Regions from separate parts of the Streptomyces sp. NPDC093544 genome, predicted to be linked through region 2. Evidence: predicted binding sites of a transcription regulator. Region 2 holds the regulator's gene; the other holds the start of a gene.
What was found. Region 2 encodes HrcA, which represses chaperone genes, less so after heat shock. Its sites were predicted from a motif close to TTNGCACTCNGNNNNNCNGAGTGCNAA; they were not measured.
Positions count from the first base shown of each region.

Region 1: a site for HrcA is predicted at 1,508-1,534, ahead of groL (chaperonin GroEL). Genes of this name have one in related genera too.

Region 1 covers NZ_JBFBEA010000007.1:342,631-347,044, reverse strand. The annotation lists gene thrC (threonine synthase) at 1-349, shown strand, start outside; gene AB0N66_RS13325 (MoaD/ThiS family protein) at 346-621, shown strand; gene AB0N66_RS13320 (cold-shock protein) at 1,091-1,300, shown strand; gene groL (chaperonin GroEL) at 1,660-3,285, shown strand; gene AB0N66_RS13310 (NADH:flavin oxidoreductase) at 3,566-4,414, shown strand, end outside.
Region 2 covers NZ_JBFBEA010000025.1:114,898-119,311, forward strand. The annotation lists gene AB0N66_RS32565 (DUF3097 domain-containing protein) at 43-855, opposite strand; gene AB0N66_RS32570 (MBL fold metallo-hydrolase) at 901-1,638, opposite strand; gene hrcA (heat-inducible transcriptional repressor HrcA) at 1,822-2,838, shown strand; gene dnaJ (molecular chaperone DnaJ) at 2,839-3,978, shown strand; gene AB0N66_RS32585 (nitronate monooxygenase) at 4,113-4,414, shown strand, end outside.

The DNA.
Region 1 (4,414 bases), on a different contig from region 2:
CATCGCCAAGTCGCTCGCCATCGGCAACCCGGCCGACGGGCCGTACGTGCTCGACATCGCGCGGCGTACCGGCGGCGCCGTGGAGGACGTGAACGACGAGCAGATCGTCGACGCGATCAAGCTCCTCGCGCAGACGGAGGGCATCTTCGCCGAGACCGCGGGTGGCGTGACGGTGGGTGTGGCGAAGAAGCTGATCGAGAACGGTCTGCTCGATCCGACCCTCACCACCGTCGTCCTCAACACCGGCGACGGTCTCAAGACCCTGGACGCGGTGGCCTCGGACACCGGGCTCACCGCGACCATCCGCCCGAACCTGGACTCCTTCCGAGAGGCTGGCCTCGCGTCATGAGCGTCAACGTCCGCATCCCCACCATCCTGCGCACCTACACCGGCGGCAAGGCCGAGGTGTCGGCCGAGGGCGGCACCCTCGGCGAGGTGATCGCCGACCTGGAGCAGAACCACACCGGCATCGCCGCGCGCGTCCTGGATGACCAGGGCAAGCTGCGCCGCTTCGTCAACGTGTACGTGAACGACGACGACGTCCGCTTCGAGCAGGGCCTGGAGACGGCGACGCCGGACGGTGCGGGCGTCTCGATCATTCCGGCCGTCGCCGGAGGCTGACCGTCATCCGCCGTCACGTACGGTGATTGTAGTTACCTTGGGTAATTGCAATCACTGAGAGTTCATCGAATTGCCCCCTCCGTGAGAGAAGCGGAGGGGGCAATTCTGTATGGTTGAGCGCGGTACAGTTGGGGAAGCTGCTTCGCCTTCGAGTTGGTTTTATGCCGGGCGCATATGAGTCCTTGCCCGATGCCCGACAAGAAGTAGCCAAAGTGCCCCGCCTTTTTGAGCCGTTTATGGCATTTACGGGGCCCGACTTGCCCTGAATCTTTGCGAATTCTCCGCATATTCCCGATCGGTCGTGCCCAGAATTCTCGTCCGATTGACCTGTTGCAGAGGGCAGTTGGACAGATACATTCAGCCGCGGTCGACGCGTTCCGGCGCACACCCCCAATCTTTGGGGGGTGAGGTATGACCCGGGCCCGCGAAGTGCGGTCCTGTGCAAGGGCCAGTAATAGGGGAGTTAGGCATGGCTCAGGGCACCGTCAAGTGGTTCAACGCGGAGAAGGGGTACGGCTTCATCGCGGTCGACGGTGGTGCGGATGTATTCGTCCACTACAGCGCGATTCAGATGGACGGCTACCGCACCCTTGAAGAGGGCCAGCGGGTCGAGTTCGAGATCTCGCAGGGCCAGAAAGGGCCGCAGGCGGACATGGTCCGGCTGGCGACCAGCAGCTGAAGCACGCGCCGACTGACTGTTCTGTTCGACGTGACGAAGGGCCCGCATCCCCCGCCAGGGGATGCGGGCCCTTCGGCCTGCCCGCCCGTCCGCGCCTCCGTCGGCCTGTCCCTCTCACCTCTCTTCGCGCCGTGCGCGCCCCCCGCCCCACCTGGGGATCTTCCGGAGTCGCTTGCACTCGGTAGGGGCGAGTGCTAATCATTGGCGTTAGCACTCTGCAGGTGAGAGTGACAACGAGGACCGGGTCAGTGAGGCCCGCAGGCCAAGTGGGGCAAGGAACCACGAGGCACGCAGGCCGTCCGTCGCGGGCGCGGGCGCGGTCCGGAGCAATCCACCCCAGTCCGGGAGGACCACTTCACATGGCCAAGATCATCGCGTTCAACGAGGAGGCGCGGCGCGGTCTCGAGCGCGGGATGAACCAGCTCGCCGACGCCGTCAAGGTCACCCTTGGTCCCAAGGGCCGCAACGTCGTCCTCGAGAAGAAGTGGGGCGCCCCCACGATCACCAACGATGGTGTTTCCATCGCCAAGGAGATCGAGCTCGAGGACCCGTACGAGAAGATCGGCGCTGAGCTGGTCAAGGAAGTCGCCAAGAAGACGGACGACGTCGCCGGCGACGGTACGACCACCGCGACCGTTCTGGCGCAGGCGCTGGTCCGCGAGGGCCTTCGCAACGTAGCCGCGGGTGCCAACCCGATGGCCCTCAAGCGTGGTATCGAGAAGGCCGTCGAGGCCGTCTCCGGTGCCCTCCTTGAGCAGGCCAAGGATGTCGAGACCAAGGAGCAGATCGCTTCCACGGCCTCCATCTCCGCCGCCGACACCCAGATCGGCGAGCTCATCGCCGAGGCTATGGACAAGGTCGGCAAGGAAGGCGTCATCACCGTCGAGGAGTCCCAGACCTTCGGTCTGGAGCTTGAGCTCACCGAGGGTATGCGCTTCGACAAGGGCTACATCTCGGCGTACTTCGCCACCGACATGGAGCGTATGGAGTCCGTCCTGGACGACCCGTACATCCTGATCGCCAACTCGAAGATCGCCAGTGTCAAGGACCTGCTCCCGCTCCTGGAGAAGGTCATGCAGTCGGGCAAGCCGCTGCTGATCATCGCCGAGGACGTCGAGGGCGAGGCTCTGTCGACGCTGGTCGTCAACAAGATCCGTGGCACCTTCAAGTCCGTCGCCGTCAAGGCGCCGGGCTTCGGTGACCGCCGCAAGGCCATGCTCGGCGACATCGCCATCCTCACGGGCGGCGAGGTCATCTCCGAGGAGGTCGGCCTCAAGCTGGAGAACGCGGGTGTCGACCTGCTGGGCCGTGCCCGCAAGGTCGTCATCACCAAGGACGAGACGACGATCGTCGACGGCTCCGGCTCTGCCGACCAGGTCGCCGGCCGGGTCAACCAGATCCGCGCCGAGATCGAGAACTCCGACTCGGACTACGACCGCGAGAAGCTCCAGGAGCGCCTGGCGAAGCTGGCCGGCGGCGTGGCCGTCATCAAGGCCGGTGCCGCCACCGAGGTCGAGCTCAAGGAGCGCAAGCACCGCATCGAGGACGCCGTTCGCAACGCGAAGGCGGCCGTCGAAGAGGGCATCGTCGCCGGTGGTGGCGTGGCCCTCATCCAGGCCTCCTCGGTCTTCGAGAAGCTGGAGCTCACGGGTGACGAGGCGACCGGCGCGAACGCCGTGCGGCTCGCCCTGGAGGCCCCGCTCAAGCAGATCGCCATCAACGGTGGTCTCGAAGGCGGCGTCATCGTCGAGAAGGTGCGCAACCTGCCCGTCGGCCACGGCCTGAACGCCGCGACCGGTGAGTACGTCGACATGATCGCCGAAGGCATCATCGACCCGGCGAAGGTCACGCGCTCTGCCCTGCAGAACGCCGCCTCCATCGCCGCGCTGTTCCTCACCACCGAGGCCGTCATCGCCGACAAGCCGGAGAAGGCCGCCCCCGGCGGCGCTCCGGGCGGTATGCCGGGCGGTGACATGGACTTCTGATCGGCCTCGGGGCTTCGGCCTCCGGTTGATCACCGTCCTTCGTACCGAGGGCGGCACCCCTTCTCCCAAGGGGTGCCGCCCTCGGGCGTTTCCGGGGGTCGCCCCCGATGCGTGTCCTGGATCACATGCAGGGTGCGGGCCGGGCCGGAATGTGCTGACGGGCGGGCCGGTTGACGCTGCTGGCACGAATTAATGCGCGTGCACATATTCATCACATGTACCTATGCATGAGCATCCCGCGACCCGATATCCGTCCGACCTCTCCCCCCGGAGCCCTCACGTGACACTCGCCCCCTCCCGCGCGGCCCAGATCCTGTCCCGCCCCGTCTCCCTCAACGGCCTGACCGTCCCGAACCGGATCGTCATGGCACCGATGACCCGCCAGTTCTCCCCGGGCGGCATCCCCGGCGCGGACGTGGTGTCGTACTACGCCCGCCGCGCCGCCGCGGGCGTGGGCCTCATCGTCACCGAGGGCACCTACGTCGGCCACGACTCGGCCGGGCAGAGCGACAGCATCCCCCGCTTCCACGGCGAGGAGCAGCTGGCGGGCTGGGCGAAGGTCGCCGAGGCCGTGCACGCGGCGGGCGGCACGATCGTGCCGCAGCTGTGGCACATCGGCATGGTCCGCAGCGCGGGCGAGCCGCCGTTCGCGGACGCCCCCGCGGTCGGCCCGTCCGGCCTGCGGATCAACGGCACGGCCGGCGAGGGCAAGGAGATGACCCAGGCCGACCTGGACGACGTCATTGCCGCGTTCGCCGAGGCCGCGGCCGCCGCCGAGCGGATCGGCTTCGACGGCGTCGAACTGCACGGCGCGCACGGTTACCTGATCGACCAGTTCCTGTGGGAGGGCACCAACCGCCGCACCGACGCGTACGGCGGTGACCTCGTCGCCCGTACGAAGTTCGCGACCGAGATCGTCGCCGCGGTCCGCGCCGCGGTCTCCCCCGACTTCCCCATCCTCTTCCGCTACTCGCAGTGGAAGCAGGAGGCGTACGACGCCCGCCTCGCGGAGACGCCCGAGGAGCTCGGCGCCCTGCTGACCCCGCTCGCCGAGGCCGGAGTGGACGCCTTCCACGCGTCGACGCGCCGCTACTGGGAGCCGGAGTTCGAGGGCTCCGACCTCAACCTG
Region 2 (4,414 bases):
TCAAACGCCGGACGGGCTGAAAGACCTCCTGCACCGGACGGGCTACGAAGCCTCTTGTGCCGTCACGAAGTCGATCAACTCCTCCACCCTGCCCAGGAGTTCCGGCTCCAGGTCCTTGTAGGAGCGTACGTGGGACAGGATGTGCTGCCAGGCCGCGCCCGTGTTCTCGGGCCAGCCCAGGGCGCGGCAGACGCCTGTTTTCCAGTCCTGGCCGTGGGGGACGCGGGGCCAGGACTTGATGCCCACGGAGGACGGCTTCACGGCCTCCCAGATGTCGATGTACGGGTGGCCGACGACCAGGGCGTGGTCGCTGGTGACCGAGTCGGCGATGCGGGATTCCTTGGTGCCGGGGACCAGGTGGTCGACGAGGACGCCGAGGCGGGCGTCCGGGCCCGGGGCGAAGTCGGCGACGATCGCGGGAAGGTCGTCGATGCCCTCCAGGTACTCGACGACCACGCCCTCGATGCGCAGGTCGTCGCCCCAGACGCGTTCGACGAGCTCGGCGTCGTGCCGGCCCTCCACGTAGATCCGCCCGGCCCGCGCCACCCGTGCCCGCGCACCGGGCACCGCGACCGATCCGGAGGCGGTGCGGGAGGGACGTACGGGCGCCCCTGCCGCAGGGCGGACCAGCGTCACCACCTTGCCCTCCAGGAGGAAGCCGCGCGGCTCCAGCGGGAACACCCGGTGCTTGCCGAAGCGGTCCTCCAGCGTCACGGTGCCCGCCTCGCAGCGGATCACCGCGCCGCAGAAGCCGGTGCCGGGCTCCTCGACCACCAGACCGGGGTCCGCCGGGACCTCGGGCACGGGCTTGGGCTTCTTCCACGGCGGGGTCAGGTCCGGAGAGTACTGGCGCATTCGGATGACGATAGGAGAAGCGGGGCCGTCATGGCGTACGGCCTCCTACGACACGCCGAAGCGGGCCGCCAGCGTGTCCCGTTGGGCCCGGACGAACCCCGCGTCGACCACCGCTCCGTGACCGGGCACGTACACCGCGTCCTCCCCGCCCAGGGCGAGCAGCCGGTCCAGCGCCGCCGGCCAACGGGAGGGGACGGCGTCGGGGCCCGCCTGGGGTTCGCCCGACTCCTCCACCAGGTCGCCGCAGAGGACGACCGCGGGCCCCGACGGCGATCCTGGGACCAGGACCACCAGGTCGTGGGCGGTGTGGCCGGGGCCGATGTTCGCGAGCAGGGCCTGTGTGCCGCCGCCCAGGTCGAGGGTTCGCTCGCCGAGCACGTGGTGACGGGGGCGGACCAGCAGATCGGCGGCCTCGGCTGCCTCCCGCGGGTCCAGGCCGTTGCGTACGGCGTCCGCGCGCAGTTCCTCATGGCCGTGCGCGAGGACCGTGTCCAGGCCGACCGCCCCGAACACCTCCACGTCCGCGAAGGCGGCCGCGCCGAAAACATGGTCGAAGTGTGCGTGGGTGAGCGCGAGATGCGTCACCCGGGACTTGTCGCCGAGCAACCCCCGCGCCTCGGAACGCAACTGCGCGCCCTCCCGCAGGCTCGACCCCGCGTCGATCAGCAGGGCGGCCCCCTCGCCGACCACAAGACCGACCGTGCAGTCCCAGCCAGGAAGCCGCCGCCGTCCTACCCGCGGCCCCACCCTCTCCCACCCCGCCTCTTCCCAAGTCACGCTCATGGGCAGACGCTAACGGCGAGGACGCTGTCGGCACGACCGCGCGGGGCCCGCCCTTGCCGGGGGCGTACCTCCCCGCCGTACACTGGCCGGGGAAACGCTGGCACTCGCACGAGCTGAGTGCCAGGGGGAGAGTCCGGGAAGCGTCCGGGAAGACCACGGCGACGACATCTGGAGGTGCGCGCGATGCTCAGTGAACGCAGGCTCGCAGTGCTGCGCGCCATCGTCCAGGACTACGTGGGGACGGAGGAGCCGGTCGGTTCCAAGGCCCTCACCGAGCGGCACCAGCTCGGGGTCTCCCCGGCCACGGTCCGCAACGACATGGCCGCCCTGGAGGACGAGGGGTACATCGCCCAGCCGCACACCAGCGCCGGGCGCATCCCCACCGACAAGGGCTACCGGCTCTTCGTCGACAAGCTCGCGGGCGTCAAGCCGATGACCGCGCCCGAGCGGCGGGCCATCCAGAACTTCCTCGACGGCGCCGTCGATCTCGACGATGTGGTGGGACGTACGGTGCGGCTGCTCGCGCAGCTCACGCGGCAGGTCGCCGTCGTGCAGTACCCGTCCCTCACGCGTTCGACCGTGCGGCACGTGGAGCTGCTGTCGCTGGCTCCGGCCCGCGTCATGCTCGTCCTGATCACGGACACCGGCCGGGTCGAGCAGCGCTTGATCGACTGCCCGGCGCCGTTCGGGGAGACGTCTCTGGCGGATCTGCGCGCGCGGCTCAACAGCCGGGTCGCGGGGCGTCGGTTTTCGGACGTTCCGCAACTGGTGCAGGACCTGCCCGACGCCTTCGAGGCGGAGGACCGCGGTACGGTCGCGACAGTGCTCTCCACCCTGCTGGAGGCACTCGTCGAGCAGACCGAGGAGCGGCTGATGATCGGCGGCACCGCCAATCTCACCCGCTTCGGACATGACTTCCCTCTCACCATCCGGCCCGTACTCGAAGCGCTGGAGGAGCAGGTCGTGCTTCTCAAGTTGCTTGGTGAGGCCGGGGATTCGGGCATGACCGTACGGATCGGTCATGAGAACGCGTATGAGGGACTCAACTCCACGTCCGTCGTCTCAGTCGGCTACGGTTCGGGCGACGAGGCAGTAGCGAAACTCGGCGTGGTCGGACCGACCCGCATGGATTACCCCGGCACGATGGGAGCGGTACGAGCGGTGGCACGGTACGTCGGACAGATCCTGGCGGAGTCCTAAGTGGCCACGGACTACTACGCCGTACTCGGCGTGCGCCGCGACGCGTCCCAGGACGAGATCAAGAAGGCGTTCAGGAGGCTCGCGCGCGAGCTGCACCCGGACGTCAATCCCGATCCGAAGACGCAGGAGCGCTTCAAGGAGATCAACGCCGCCTACGAGGTGTTGTCGGACCCGCAGAAGAAGCAGGTCTACGACCTCGGCGGCGACCCGCTGTCCCAGGCGGGCGGCGCGGGCGGCCCCGGTGGCTTCGGCGCCGGTGGCTTCGGGAACTTCTCGGACATCATGGACGCCTTCTTCGGTACGGCGTCGCAGCGTGGCCCCCGGTCACGTACGCGGCGTGGCCAGGACGCCATGATCCGGCTCGAGATCGAGCTGGACGAGGCGGCCTTCGGCACCACGAAGGACATCCAGGTCGACACGGCCGTCGTCTGCGCCACCTGCAACGGTGAGGGCGCGGCGCCGGGGACCTCGGCGCAGACCTGTGACATGTGCCGCGGTCGCGGTGAGGTGTCGCAGGTCACGCGGTCCTTCCTCGGCCAGGTCATGACCTCGCGGCCCTGCCCGCAGTGCCAGGGCTTCGGGACCGTCGTCCCGACCCCGTGCCCGGAGTGCGCGGGCGACGGGCGTGTGCGGTCGCGTCGGACGCTGACCGTCAAGATCCCGGCCGGTGTCGACAACGGCACCCGGATCCAGCTCGCGGGCGAGGGCGAGGTCGGCCCTGGCGGCGGCCCCGCCGGCGACCTGTACGTCGAGATCCACGAACTCCCGCACACCACCTTCCAGCGGCGCGGCGACGACCTGCACTGCACGGTCACCATCCCGATGACCGCGGCCTCCCTCGGCACCAAGGTGCCGCTGGAGACGCTCGACGGCATGGAGGAGATCGACATCCGTCCGGGCACGCAGTCCGGGCAGTCGGTCCCGCTGCACGGGCGCGGTATCACGCATCTGCGGGGCGGCGGGCGCGGTGACCTCATCGTGCACGTCGAGGTGATGACGCCTTCGAAGCTCGACGCCGAGCAGGAGCGCCTGCTGCGCGAGCTGGCCGTGCTGCGCGGCGAGGAGCGGCCCATTGGGCAGTTCCAGCCGGGGCAGCAGGGGCTCTTCTCGCGGCTCAAGGACGCGTTCAACGGTCGCTGAGGACCCAGCATCGGGCCTCTGAACTGGGCCTTCTCGCCCTGGGCCGGACCGGCCGGGGCGGGAGGGTGCGGGTGTCCTATGCCACGTGGAAGGCTCGATTCGGACTTGTTCGGAGGACGTGACAACATGCCGTCATGTCCTCCGCACTGACCGATCTCTTCCCTCACCCGATCGTGCAGGCCCCCATGGCGGGCGGAGTATCCGTCCCGCATCTCGCGGCCGCCGTGTCCGAGGCCGGTGGGCTCGGGTTCCTTGCCGCCGGGTACAAAACCGCCGACGGCATGTACCAGGAGATCAAGCAGCTGCGCGGGATCACGAGCCGTCCCTTCGGCGTGAACCTCTTCATGCCGCAGCCCGAGTACGCGGACAAGGCAGCCGTCGAGGTGTACGCCCACCAGCTCGCCGGTGAGGCCGCCTGGTACGAGACCGAGCTCGG